DNA from 2 places in the Gellertiella sp. DMC107 genome. Region 2 is predicted to be linked to the other one. Evidence: predicted binding sites of a transcription regulator. Region 2 holds the regulator's gene; the other holds the start of a gene.
What was found. Region 2 encodes PhoB, which activates phosphate uptake and scavenging genes when phosphate is short. Its sites were predicted from a motif close to TGTCATNNANCTGTCAT; they were not measured.

Region 1 (7,215 bases), 150 kb from region 2:
TCTGCGGCAGAGCGTCCGGCGACGGGTGCAAAGAAGGGACCGCGCCCGGAAGAACCCCGTGCCGTTGCCTCGGCGCGTCCCCGCGAGGATGAGGCGCCCGCCCGTCCGCTGAAGGATCGCACCGGCGAACGGCCCGCCGAACGGGTGCCGGTCATTCTGGAAACGCCCGGTGCCGGCGATTTCCACCTGATCGACAGCGGCAACCAGCTGAAGCTCGAGCAATACGGCCCCTACCGCATCGTGCGGCCCGAGGGGCAGGCGCTCTGGAAGCCCTCGCTGCCCGCCCATGTCTGGGAAAAAGTCGATGCCGTCTTTACCGGCGACGTGGACGAGGAAGGGGCGGGCCGCTGGCGCTTCCCCCGCGAGGCGCTTGGCGAGACCTGGCCCTTGCAATTGCTGGACGTGGATTTTCACGGCCGCTTCACGTCCTTCCGCCATGTGGGCGTCTTCCCCGAGCAGATCGTTCACTGGAGCTGGATGAAATCGGAAATCGAGGCGGCGAAGCGTCCGTTGAAGGTTTTGAACCTCTTCGGCTACACCGGGGTCGCCTCGCTGATCGCCGCCGCGGCCGGTGCCGAAGTCACCCATGTCGATGCCTCGAAGAAAGCCATCGGCTGGGGCCGCGAGAACCAGGCGCTGAGCCGTCTCGACCGCGCCCCGATCCGCTGGATCTGCGAGGATGCGATGAAGTTCATCCTGCGCGAGGAACGGCGAGGCAACCGCTACGACATCATCCTCACCGATCCGCCGAAATTCGGACGTGGACCGAATGGCGAGGTCTGGCATCTTTTCGACCATCTCCCGCTGATGCTGGATATCTGCCGGGACCTGCTCACGCCGAATGCGCGCGGCCTTGTGCTGACCGCCTATTCCATCCGGGCGAGCTTCTATTCCATTCACGAGCTCATGCGCGAGATCATGCGCGGGCGGGGCGGCGTGGTGGAATCGGGCGAACTCGTGATCCGCGAAAGCGGCCCCTCCGGCAAGGAGCACGGGCGCGCGCTGTCCACTTCCCTCTTCAGCCGCTGGGTGCCCAAATGAACGACAGGCGTCACGAACAGGACGGCGGCCCCCGCCGCGTCGGTCAGGTCAAGGAAGTCACCAGCCTTGCCAATCCGATCATCAAGGACATCAAGGCGCTTTCGCTAAAGAAGCATCGCGACGAGAGCCGGACCTTTCTTGCCGAAGGCCTGAAGCTGGTCATCGATGCCCAGGAACTCGGCTGGACCATCCGCACCCTCATCTATTCCAAGGCCGGGCGCGGCAAGCCCGCCGTGGAACAGGCCGCTGCCCGCACCGTCGCCTCCGGCGGGCTGGTGCTGGAAGTCAGCGAAAAGGTGATGGGCTCCATCACCCGGCGGGACAATCCCCAGATGGTGTCCGCCGTTTTCGAGCAGCGCTGGTCGCCCCTGTCGGCCTTCCGTCCGAAAGCCGGCGAAACCTATGTGGCTCTGGATCGCGTGCGTGATCCCGGCAATCTCGGAACCGTCATCCGCACCGCCGATGCGGCCGGCGCATCCGGCATCATCCTGGTGGGCGACACGACCGACCCCTTCTCGCTGGAAACGGTGCGCGCCACCATGGGCTCGCTCTTTGCCGTACCGATCGCCCGCGCGAGCGTTTCCGAATTCCTCGACTGGAAGAAAAGGGCAGGCGCCCGGGTCGTCGCCACCCATCTGGCGGGTGCCGTCGATTATCGGACCATCGATTACAAGACAAAGCCCGTGGTGCTGCTGATGGGCAACGAGCAGTCGGGCCTTCCCGACGAGCTGGCGAAAGAAGCGGATGCGCTCGCCCGCATTCCCCAGCAGGGGCGGGCGGATTCGCTCAATCTGGCCGTTGCCACCGCGGTGATGCTCTTCGAGGCGCGTCGTCACCTGCTGACGCTGGACCAGCGCTGATGCCGGAACGCTTGTCTCCCTTTTCCCGGCCATGGCCGATCCTGCTCCTCGTTCTGGCTGCGATCCTTCTCGATCAGGCCTCCAAGATCCTTGTCGAGCGGATGCTGCCTTTCGAAGCCGGCATGCCGGTGCTGCCCTTCCTGACATTCTTCCGCACCTACAATACGGGCGTTGCCTTTTCCCTGTTTGCCGACGCCCATGGCTGGTTCATCGTGGGTATGCGGCTGTGCATCGTCGTCTTCGTGCTCTGGCTCTGGCGACGCACGCCTGCGGGGCGCATTCTCGCCCATCCCGGCTATGCCCTGATCATTGCGGGCGCCGCCGGCAACCTGATCGACCGTTTCCTGTACGGTCACGTCATCGATTTCATCCTCTTCCATACGGCTGACTGGTATTTCGCCGTCTTCAACCTCGCCGACAGTTTCATCACCATCGGGGCGGGTCTGGTCATCCTCGATGAGCTCCTGCTCAAAAAAAATACGGATGCCTAGAATTTTAGCGTTTTCTTGAAGCGATCGGGAACGGCTCACCGCTAGCTTTGCGGCATGAGCGATCTTGACCAGCTGAAGAAACGTTTGTCTGCGGCCTTCGAGCAACCGGACCGGCATGAGGTCGGCCACGGAACGACCGGTCGGGACCTCCTGCATCTCCTGCCCGACGAGGCGGAGCGCCCCGTGCCATCGCCGGCGGGCGGACCGGACAGCGAGCCGCAGTCGCTGGCTCTCTGGATCGCGGGCGGCGGCCTTCTCGTCTGTGCCCTGTCCCTGTCTTTCGGCGCGCAGCAGAGCAACCTGCTGCTGGCTGGCGGCATGCTGACGCTGGCCGTTGTTTTCGCAGCCTATCATGTGGTCGAGCGCACGCGGCTGGCGCGTGCCCGCCGCGCCGTCGCCGCCGAGCGGCAGGTGCAGGCCGACCGCGACTGGGCGCTGGAAGAGCGGCACGCGCTGATTTCCTCGATCCATGAGAGCTTCGGCGATCTCGCCGTGGTGCGGGATCTCAAGGGCGTGATCCTGGAAACGAATGCCACATTCCGCCAGATGACCGGCCTTGCCGAACCCGCAGGCATGACCTGCGAAGAGGCAGGCTTCCGCTTCGAAGGCGGTTCCCGGCCCGGTCGCTTCGTCGCCCGCATCGAGACGGACGAGGGAGAAAAGATCTTCACCTGGGTCGATGTCCTGATCCGCCAGCCGGAAACCGGAGCGCTGGTGACCGAAAGCGTCGCGCGCGACATTACCGAGGAAACCCGATCCAACAATGCCGCCGACGAGGCCCGCCGGAAGGCGGAGCGGGAAAGCGCCGCCAAGTCGAGACTGCTCGCCACGGTCGCCCATGACATCAGGACCCCGCTGACCGGTCTGCTCGGCATGGCCGATCTTCTGGAGAAGTCGCGGCTCAATCCGGACCAGCGCAATTACGTGGCGGGCCTGCGCCAGTCGGGCCAGGTGCTGACCTATCTGGTCGAGGATCTCCTCGATTTCGCCACCATGGAAGCCGGGCGCTTTGCGCTGCGGGCGGAAACGGAATCGCCCCGCGCCCTCATCGAAGGCATCGTCGAGATGCTGGCTCCGCGCGCCCATTTCAAGGGCTTGGAAATCGCCTCCTTCATTGGCCCGGACGTGCCCGAGACGATCGAGATCGATGCCGGTCGGCTGCGGCAGGTGCTGTTCAACGTGGCCGGCAATGCGGTCAAGTTTACCCGCCGCGGCGGCGTGTCCCTGTCCACCACCGTGAAGGATGCCGACCTTGTCATCGCCGTCAGCGATACGGGCCCGGGCATGACGCCTTCGGAAAAGGAACGCATTTTCGAGGAATTCATCCAGGTCGGCACGGCGCGGGCCCGCGCGGCCGGTGCCGGTCTCGGTCTCGCCATCTCGGCCCGGATCGTGGCAGCCTTCGGCGGCCGCATGAGCGTGGAAAGCACCCGGGGCGTGGGGAGCACCTTCACGATCTCGATCCCGCTGGTCGCGGGCAAGGCCGGAGCCGGCGACGGATCGCGGCTGGGGTCGGTGCGCAACACGGTGGCGCTGGTCCTTGCCCCGAAAGGCCCCGCCGGGGAGGCCATTGCCCGCACGATCGAGGCGCTGGGCGGCCAGTGCCGGTTGTTCCACAGCGGCTTCGACCTTCTTGAAAGCTTGGGACATGGGGAGCTTGGCGGACGGCGGCTCACGGACGTGATCGTCGACCACCGCCTGGAAGACGATTTCATCGGACCGGCGTCCGACCGTGCCGAAGCCCTCGGGCTGAGACGGATCTTCCTCGTCAACCCCGAGCAGCGTCAGGCCCGGATCGCCGGTCCCTACGATGCCTGGCTGATCCGGCCGCTGCGCGAGCAATCCCTGGTCGACGTGCTGAACGGGCGTCTGCGCGGGCTGGAAAAGCGCGGGGCGGTGAATGACAACCGGGCGCTTGGCCTTCTGTCGGATCAACCGCCCGTGACGATCCGCGGCCGCATCTTCCTCGGGGAGGATGACCCGGTGAACGCTCTCCTGATCCGCACCGCCCTGGAAAAGGCCGGCTACAGCGTGCACCATGCCAGCGATTTCGATACGCTGACCGATCTCGTCTCCGGCTCCGACGGATGGCGGCCGGACCTGCTCCTCACCGATCTTGGCATGCCGGGTACGGCAGGCCGCGATACCATCGCCGAACTGCGCGGCAGGCTGGATGCCGCAGGCCACGGCCACGTGCCGGTCCTGGTCATTTCCGGCGAGATGGCTGACGATGTGCGCCAGAGCGCCTTGCAGCGGGGCGCCGAACTTTATCTGACGAAGCCGGTGCCGCCGGCGGACCTCATGGCCGCCGTCGAGAAATCGCTGGCCCGCCATCGCAAGCGGCGCGAGGGATGACTGTGGCACGCCGGCCGGCCAGATCTGTCCCCCCAAACTTCGTCACTGTCCTGTCGCATTGCCATGGTTTAAACTCCCGCTTATTCGCAACCGGGGGAAGTTGATGATGACTGTCGAACAGGCACCGAACGGCCAGTTTGAAGACAGGGAAATATCCCGTGGCCTGCCGCCGGTCTCCGGCGACGATCAGCCCGTTCTCGGCCGTATCGGTTCGCTCGAAACCCGGCTTGCCCGCAACGCCGAGGAAATCGATGCCGCGCAACGCGTGCGCTTTCAGGTGTTCGTCGAGGAAATGAAGGCCAGGCTTTCACCCGAATGCATGGCGCGCCGGCGCGATTTCGACAATCTGGACTTGATCTGCGATCACCTGCTCGTGCTCGACCGTTCGATCGAAGGCGATGTGGAAGACCAGATCGTCGGCACCTATCGCATTCTCCGCCAGGAAATTGCCCTGCGTCGCGGCGGCTTCTATTCGGCGTCGGAATTCGAAATCGACAGCCTGCTGGCCCGCCATCCCGACAAGCAGTTCATGGAACTGGGCCGGTCCTGCGTGCTTCCCGCCTACCGCACCCGGCGCACGGTGGAGCTGCTGTGGCAAGGCAACTGGGCCTACGCCCTGAAACACCGCATGGACGCCATGTTCGGCTGCGCCTCCTTCCCGGGCACCGACCCCGCAGAGCACGCGCTCGCCTTCGGTTTCCTGCACCATCAGGTGCTGGCCACCGGGGAATGGGCGGTCAATGCCCGGCCCGAGCTCTTCGAGCCGCTCGACCGCCACCCCTTCGATCCCGCCGACAGCCGCAAGGCGCTGGCCGCCATGCCGCCGCTGGTGAAGGGCTATCTGCGTCTTGGCGCCATGGTGGGCAATGGCGCGGTGATCGACCGCGCCTTCAACACCACCGACGTGCTGATCGTGCTGCCGATCGACCGCATCTCCGACCGCTACATCAGCCATTACGGTGCCGATGCGGGCCGTTTCTCGGCCTGACCTGACTGTCCTCCCGGAGGCTTAGTCCGCCCGACAAGCATTCTTTTGCCGGGCGGCGGTAGCCTGTGGCCGCTGCAAGGGCAGATCACCGAGCGCCCGAAGATCCATCCGGATAATATCCTTCTGGTGGAAGGGATCTGTGCTCTCAAGGTCGGTACCGGGCCCGTCGGTTTGTTTCAACCAGGCCAGCCATTCCATGGGTAGAAGCATTGTTCCACTCCTTCACGCTCTGTCGTGAAATCAGTTTTTCTCTATCAATGAAGCAATTTCAATTGAGTTTTATGACCTTCGAGTTTAGCTTTTCTATATGCGAAACTTGAACCGGGTTCACCTCAACGGATTGCGGGCACTGGAAGCGGTGGCGCGGCTGGGCTCCCTGCAGGCCGCTGCCGAGGAGCTCGGCGTGTCGACGGGCGCCGTCAGCCAGCAGATCGGCAAGGCGGAGGCGCAACTGGGGATCACGGTTTTCGAGCGCCTGCCGAGGGGACTGGTGCTGACCGCCCGCGCCGAACCGCTCATCGCCCGCCTGACCGAGGGGTTTCGGCATCTCTCCGATGGGGTGCGGCTTGCCGGCTCCCCGGACCCGACGATCCTGACGATTTCCGTGGCGCCGGTCTTCGCCGCGCGCTGGCTGGTTCACCGGCTGGACCGCTTCTCCGCCACCCATCCCGACCTGCATTTGCGGATCGACGCCACCTCGCGGCTGGTTGATCTCAGCGCCACGGACGTGGATCTCGCAATCCGCGTCGGCGAGGGAAAATGGCCGGGCGTGGAAAGCGAGCTTCTGCTGGCGCAGGAAATCTTCCCGGTGATCTCACCGGCCCTGGCTGCGCGCGTGAAGACGCCTGCGGATCTTGCCGCCCTTCCCGTGGTGATCGACGAACGGTCGATGTTCGACTGGAAGAGCTGGTTGCAGGCAGCCGGCGTTCCCGATCTGCCGCTGAAGGTGGGGCATCGCTTGAACGAGGCGTCCCTCTGCCTCGATGCGGTGATGGCAGGGCAGGGGGTGATGCTTGCCTGGCACACGCTGGCCGGCGATGCCATTCGCGAGGGACGGCTGGTTGCGCCCTTCCCCCTGCGGGTCCGAACCGGTCTGGCCCACTATATCGTCACGCCCCGGCGCAGCCGGTTGCGCCCGGCCGCCACGGCCTTCGTCCGCTGGTTAAGGGCGGAGCTGGAGGAGAGCATGGCGGCGCTGAACGCCCACATGCGCTCCCCGTCCGTTCAGGTCCCGGCATTATAGGCGGCAATGGCCGCCATGTTGACGATGTCGCTGTCCTTTGCGCCCATCTGGGTAATCTGCACCGACTTGTCGAGCCCCACGATCAGCGGGCCGATCACGGTGGAGCCGCCCAATTCCTGCAGCATCTTGGTCGAGATGGAGGCGGAGTGGATGGCGGGCATGACCAGCACATTGGCGGTGCCGGAGAGGCGGCAGAAGGGATATTGCTCCATCCGCTCGTGATTGAGGGCGATATCG
Region 2 (7,215 bases):
TGGCGCTGGTCGCCTATGTCGCCGGTCGGGCCCGCTCCAGCGCGATGGCCCGGACAACCAGCGAAAAAGCCCATTCCCGCCCCGCCTATCACAGCGCCTATGTGGCTCTGACCGCCCTTTTGCCTGCCGTGCTTGTGCTGCTCGTCTGGTCGATTGCGGCGCCGATCTATATCGACAACAGCGTGCGGGCGACGCTGCCTGCCGACCTCAGGGCCGATGCAGCGTCCGAAGCGCTGAATTACGGCACCGTGACCATCATCGCCAAGGGTGTCGAACAGCTGTCCGACGCCGAGATCGCCGCCGCCGAGGCCGGTACGGTCCAATGGCCGGAGCTGCTTGCCTCAAAGGCCGTGCCCGTTGCCGCCGATGTGCGCCCGGAGATCATTCAGGCCGCGCTGAAGCGCACGGCCATGGATGCCTCGAGCCACAAGGCCATGGCCGCCGTGTGCATCGTCGTCGCGGCCCTCGGCGCTTTCCTGGGATATCGCCGCCTGGCACCCGCCTTCCGTGCCCGCAACCACATCGAAAAGCTGATGCTGGTGGCGCTGGCCCTCTGCTCCACCATTGCCATCCTCACCACGGTCGGCATCGTCGTCTCCATGCTGTCGGAAGCCACCCGCTTCTTCGCCATGGTGCCGATGCACGAATTCTTCTTCGGCACGGTGTGGGATCCCCGCTTCGCCGCGGCCGGTGCCGGTGGCGAAGGCGGCCAGTTCGGTCTCATCCCGCTTCTCGCCGGCACGCTCTACATCGCTTTCTTCGCCATGCTCTGCGCCGTGCCGGTGGGCCTGCTTTCCGCCATCTACATGGCCGAATATGCCTCACCCCGGGTGCGCAACCTCGCCAAGCCGGCGCTCGAACTTCTGGCTGGCATCCCCACCATCGTCTACGGCTTCTTTGCGCTGGTCACCGTCGGCCCCTTCCTGCGGGACATTTCCGCAGAGCTGAACGGGCTCGTCACCGGCAACTACGTCAATTTCATCCAGGCGCAGAGCGTTCTGACGGCGGGTATCGTCATGGGCATCATGCTGATCCCCTTCGTGTCGTCGCTTTCAGACGATATCATCACGCAGGTTCCGCGCGCCCTGCGGGATGGTTCGCTCGGACTGGGCGCCACCCGCTCGGAAACGATCAAGCGGGTCATCCTGCCGGCTGCGCTTCCGGGCATCGTCAGCGCCCTCCTGCTGACCGCCTCGCGGGCCGTCGGCGAAACCATGATCGTGGTGCTCGCGGCCGGGGTCGCCGCCCGCCTTTCCCTGAACCCCTTCGAGCCCATGACCACGGTGACCGTCAAGATCGTCAACCAGCTGACGGGTGACCTGGAGTTTACCTCCCCGCAGACGCTGGTCGCCTTTGCGCTCGGGATCACGCTTTTCGCCATTACTCTCGCACTCAACATCTATGCGCTCTACATCGTGCGCAAATATCGGGAACAGTACGAATGAGCGACGCTGTCACGCTTAACGGAATGCCCGCGCTCGCGCGCCGTGATATCGGCATCAAGCGCCGCTATGCCGCCGAGCGCCGTTTCCGCGCCTACGGCATCGTGGCCATGGCCGTCGGCCTTTTCTTCCTCGCGGCGCTGATCTTCTCGGTGGTGTCAAAGGGGTATACGGCCTTTGTCCAGACCACGATCACGCTCCCGATCGAATTTGCCGAAAAGGATCTCGATCCGGACAACAAGCGGGCCGAAAACCCGGCGATCCTGGCCCAGGGCGATTTTGCCAAGCTGATCAAGCACAGCCTTGCCAAGCGCCTCGGCTTCGATGCGTCCGACCGCAAGTCCGCCAAGCTCGCCGCTTCGATGATCTCCGACAGCGCGCGTATTGATTTGCGGGACATGCTCCTGGCCGATCCTTCCCTGGTGGGCAAGACCGTGAACGTGTCGCTGCTGGCGGAAGGCAATATCGACAGCGCCAACAAGGGCCAGATCGATCTGACCGTCCCGGAGGCGCGCCGCAAGGTCAAGGACCGGCAGCTCGAATGGATGAAGACCCTGCGCGACGCAGGCGATCTGACCAAGGAATTCAACACAGGCCTGTTCACCAACGGAGCCTCCTCCCGTCCGGAAGCCGCCGGTCTGGGCGTCGCCGCCATGGGCTCGTTCTTCATGATGGTCACGGTCTTTGTCCTGTCGCTGCCGATCGGGGTTGCCGCGTCCATCTATCTTGAGGAATTTGCGCCGAAGAACCGCCTGACCGATCTGATCGAGGTCAACATCAACAATCTCGCGGCGGTGCCGTCCATCGTCTACGGTCTCCTCGGCCTGTCGATCTTCATCAATTTTGCCGGCATGCCGCGCTCTGCGGCCCTGGTGGGCGGCCTGGTGCTGACGCTGATGACGCTTCCGACCATCATCATCGCCACCCGCGCCTCGCTGAAGGCCGTGCCGCCGTCGATCCGCGCCGCAGCGCTCGGCCTCGGCGCCTCGAAGATGCAGACCATCTTCCATCACGTGCTGCCGCTGGCCATGCCCGGCATCCTCACCGGCACCATCATCGGTCTGGCCCATGCGCTCGGTGAAACTGCACCGCTGCTGCTGATCGGCATGGTGGCCTTCGTGGCGGATTTCCCCGCCACCCCGCTCGAACCTTCGACCGCCCTTCCGGTGCAGATCTACATGTGGGCCAACGAAGCCGAACGCGCCTTCACCGAGCGCACCTCGGGCGCGATCATCGTGCTTCTCACCTTCCTCATCCTCATGAATCTCGGCGCCATTCTGCTGCGTCGCCGCTTCGAACGCCGCTGGTAAGGAAAAACGTTCCATGAACATGATGGCAGAAACCACTCTCGAACCCAGACAGGCCCAGACGATGAACGAACCGGTCTACAAGATGATAGGCAACAAGGTGTCCGTGTTTTACGGGCCCAAGCAGGCACTGTTCGATGTCAGCCTTCCGATCCGCGAAAAGACGGTGACCGCTCTCATCGGCCCGTCCGGTTGCGGCAAGTCCACCTTCCTGCGGTCGCTGAACCGCATGAACGACACGATCGACAATTGCCGGGTCACCGGCCAGATCACGCTGGATGGCCAGGATATCTACGATCCGTCGATCGACGTGGTGGAACTCCGCGCCCGCGTCGGCATGGTGTTCCAGAAGCCCAATCCCTTCCCGAAGTCGATCTACGAAAATGTCGCCTACGGCCCGAAGATCCACGGCCTCGCCCGCAACAAGGCCGATCTCGATCAGATCGTCGAGACGAGCCTGATCAAGGCCGGTCTCTGGAACGAGGTGAAGGATCGCCTGCACGAAGCCGGCACGGGCCTTTCCGGCGGTCAGCAGCAGCGCCTCTGCATTGCCCGTGCGGTGGCCGTTTCGCCGGAAGTCATCCTGATGGACGAGCCCTGCTCGGCGCTCGATCCCATCGCCACCGCCAAGGTCGAGGAATTGATCCACGAGCTGCGGTCCAACTTCACCATCGTCATCGTCACCCATTCGATGCAGCAGGCCGCGCGCGTCTCCCAGCGCACGGCCATGTTCCACCTCGGCAACCTCGTCGAGGAGAACGATACGGACAAGATCTTCACCAATCCGGACGAGAGCCGCACTCAGGATTACATCATGGGCCGCTTCGGCTGAGGCCACCTTGCCTCCGTCCCCGTCCGAATGCTGAACAAGGAACAGGCTTATGGCTTCCAACCACATTTACTCCGCCTTTGACGAAGAACTGAAATTTCTGGCGCGCCGCATTTCCGAGATGGGCGGTCTGGCCGAACAGATGGTCTCCGAGGCGGTCCAGGCGCTGGTCAACTCCGACACGGCGCTCGCCCAGAAGGTGATTTCCGACGATGCCGTGCTCGATGCCGCGGAACGGGAAGTGGGCGACAAGGCTGTCATCATCATCGCCCGCCGCCAGCCTGTGGCGGCCGATCTTCGCGAAATCATGGGCTCGATCCGCATCGCTGCCGATCTGGAGCGCGTGGGCGATCTCGGCAAGAACACCGCCAAGCGGGTGATTGCCGTCCAGGCGCAGGGCGTGCCGCGAAAGCTCGCCCGCGGCCTCGAGCACCTTTCCGAGCTCGCCTTGATGCAGCTGAAGGAAGTGCTGGACGTCTATACGACCCGCTCCGCTGAGAAGGCGAAGTCGATCCGCGAGCGCGACGAGGAAATCGACGCCATGTATACCTCGATCTTCCGCGAGCTCTTGACCTACATGATGGAAGATCCGCGCAACATCACCCCCTGCACCCATCTTCTCTTCTGCGCCAAGAACATCGAGCGCATCGGCGACCATGCCACGAACATCGCCGAGACGATCTACTACATGGCAACCGGCGCGCAGCCGGAGGGCGAGCGTCCCAAGGACGATACTGCCAACACCGTCACCTCTGCCGTTTCCGAATAAGTGCCCGCAAGGATAGATGCCATGACCCCAAGGGTAGCCATTGTCGAGGACGAGGAGGCCATCTCCGAACTCCTCCGCTACAATCTCGAATCCGAAGGTTTCGAGGTGGATGCCATCATGCGTGGCGATGAAGCCGAGACCCGGCTGAAGGAGCGCGTGCCTGATCTTCTCATTCTCGACTGGATGCTGCCGGGTGTTTCCGGCATCGAGCTCTGCCGCCGGCTGCGCCAGCGCCCCGAAACCGAGCGCCTGCCGATCATAATGCTGACCGCGCGCGGCGAGGAGAACGAGCGCGTGCGCGGCCTTTCGACCGGCGCCGACGACTATGTGGTGAAGCCCTTCTCCACGCCGGAGCTCATGGCTCGCGTCAAGGCGATGCTGCGCCGTGCCAAGCCCGAGGTTCTCGCCAGCGTCCTGCGCTGCGGCGAGCTGGAACTCGACCGCGAAACCCACCGCGTCCATCGCAAGGGCCGCGAGGTGCGGCTTGGGCCGACGGAATTCAAGCTGCTGGAATTCCTGATGTCCTCGCCCGCCCGCGTCTTCTCCCGCTCGCAGCTGCTCGATGGCGTCTGGGGTCACGATATCTACGTGGACGAACGCACCGTCGACGTCCATATCGGCCGCCTGCGCAAGGCGGTGAACCTGCCCGGCATGTCGGATGTGATCCGCACCGTGCGTGGCGCCGGTTATTCGATCGAGGGCTGATGCGAGACGAAGCCCGCCGGAGACAGGCGTGAAAAAACCCCGGTTCAGCGAACCGGGGTTTTTTCGTCAATCCTCGAACCCGCTCAGCGCGCGGCGCGGCGGCGGTCCGAAACCGGCTGATAGGCCAGCTTCTGATGGTAGTTGCAGTAGGGGGAGCTGTCCGGGCTGTCATTGCCGCAGAAGTGGAAATCGTCCTTCAGCGGATCGCCGACCGGCCACTTGCAGGTGCGTTCGGTCAGCTGGGTCAGTTCGAGGCGGCGCGAGATCGGCACGACCACGTTGCTCGCCGGTACGAACTGCATTTCCTCGACGGTGTCGACCTCGATCTCCTCGCGCACGACGGTGGCGCCCTGGGTACGGGTAACCGTGCGGGTCGTGGCGCGGGCCGCATAATTCGGCGCGCGCGGTGCAGAAGTCGTCCGCTTGGGCGTGCGCGCTGCGGTTGCAGGTGCGGTTCCGCCGGCCTTGGCCCGTCCGGGCAGGCTGAGACGATGCACTTTGCCGATGACAGCGTTACGGCTGACGCCGCCCAGCTGGGCCGCGATCTGGCTGGCGCTCAGGCCTTCGGACCACAACTTCTTGAGTTTCTCAACGCGCTCGTCTGTCCAGTTCATGCACATTCTCCGCTGTCGCGCCTGTGATGGAAAGAATCCGTCACCCAGCGCCGGGTGTTGCCCGGCGCCAAAACGCCTCACCATTGTCGTGACTAGTTCCGCCGCATGCAGTCTAGTAATTGAGATTTAACCTAGTGTGAGGCTGACTCCGTGACAAGAGTCGCTGGAATCATCATGATTCGATTTTCGACTTTTCCCCAACTTGCTTCCCGCCCGCGCTTCGCTTCGCCTGCCTCTCGTAACGCCAGGTCGTTCGGGCGGAACGCGCGGCGAAATGCACCGGTTTTGTTGACATTGCAGTGCGAAATGGGGATAGTGCGCCGCCGCCGAAAGGCGGCATTTTGATTTTTCCGGGCCTGCATCCGTGGTCCCTGTCGAAGCTGCTTTTCTTGAGATACGAGGTGGGTCATGGCCGCTGCCGCGCCGCTCTACAACACGTATAACCGCACGCCGCTGCGCTTTACCCATGGCGAAGGCGTCTGGCTGACCACGGAAAGCGGCGAGCGATATCTGGATTTTGCAGCCGGCGTTGCGGTGAATTCGCTGGGTCACGCCCATCCGCACCTCATCAAGGCCCTGACGGAGCAGGCCGGCAAGGTCTGGCATCTCTCCAACCTCTACGAAGTACCCGGCCAGGAGGCGCTCGGCGAACGCCTCATGAAGGTTACTTTCGCGGACAAGGTCTTCTTCACCAATTCCGGCGCCGAGGCGCTGGAATGCGCGATCAAGACCGCCCGCCGCTATCATTTCTCCAAGGGACACCCGGAGAAGTTCCACATCATCACCTTCGAGGGCGCCTTCCACGGCCGCACCACGGCCACCATCGCCGCCGGCGGCAACGAGAAATATATCGAGGGCTTCGGCCCGAAGGCACCGGGCTTCGATCCAGTTCCTTTCGGCGACTTGGAGGCCGTCAAGGCTGCGATCACCCCGTCCACGGGCGCCATCCTCGTCGAGCCCGTACAGGGTGAGGGCGGCATCCGCCCGGCGACGGTCGAATTCATGCGCGGCCTGCGTGATATCTGCGACGAGCATGGCCTGCTTCTCGTCCTCGACGAGGTCCAGTGCGGCGTGGGCCGCACGGGCAAGCTCTTCGCCTATGAATGGGCGGGCATCACCCCGGATATCATGGCGGTCGCCAAGGGTATCGGCGGCGGTTTCCCGCTCGGCGCCTGCCTTGCCACCGAAGAGGCGGCCTCCGGCATGGTCGCTGGCACGCATGGCTCCACCTATGGCGGCAATCCGCTCGCCATGGCCGTCGGTCTCGCCGTGCTCGATGTCGTGCTGGCCGATGGCTTTCTCGACCATGTGCGCGACATGTCGCTGCTCTTTGCCCAAGGGTTGGCCTCGCTAGCCGACCGCTTCCCGGACGTGATTGCAGAAATCCGCGGCCAGGGCCTGATGCTCGGCATCAAGGCCAAGACACCTTCGGCCGCACTGCTTGGCGCCATGCGCAGCGAGCATCTGCTGGGCGTGCCCGCCGGCGAGAACGTCATCCGCCTGCTGCCTCCGCTCACCATCACCGCGGACGAAGTCCGCGAAGGTCTGG

Region 1: a site for PhoB is predicted at 4,788-4,804, ahead of olsB (l-ornithine N(alpha)-acyltransferase). Genes of this name have one in related genera too.

Annotation. Positions count from the first base shown of each region.
Region 1 covers NZ_JBQUZZ010000002.1:417,760-424,974, forward strand. Annotated here, with positions in the region: gene ACT54B_RS07440 (class I SAM-dependent methyltransferase) at 1-1,041, shown strand, start outside; gene ACT54B_RS07445 (TrmH family RNA methyltransferase) at 1,038-1,901, shown strand; gene lspA (signal peptidase II) at 1,901-2,392, shown strand; gene ACT54B_RS07455 (ATP-binding protein) at 2,447-4,747, shown strand; gene olsB (l-ornithine N(alpha)-acyltransferase) at 4,854-5,735, shown strand; gene ACT54B_RS07465 (LysR substrate-binding domain-containing protein) at 6,043-6,978, shown strand; gene ACT54B_RS07470 (NADP-dependent malic enzyme) at 6,960-7,215, opposite strand, start outside.
Region 2 covers NZ_JBQUZZ010000002.1:572,206-579,420, forward strand. Annotated here, with positions in the region: gene pstC (phosphate ABC transporter permease subunit PstC) at 1-1,445, shown strand, start outside; gene pstA (phosphate ABC transporter permease PstA) at 1,442-2,752, shown strand; gene pstB (phosphate ABC transporter ATP-binding protein PstB) at 2,766-3,581, shown strand; gene phoU (phosphate signaling complex protein PhoU) at 3,631-4,347, shown strand; gene phoB (phosphate regulon transcriptional regulator PhoB) at 4,369-5,052, shown strand; gene ACT54B_RS08280 (GcrA family cell cycle regulator) at 5,136-5,666, opposite strand; gene ACT54B_RS08285 (acetylornithine transaminase) at 6,075-7,215, shown strand, end outside.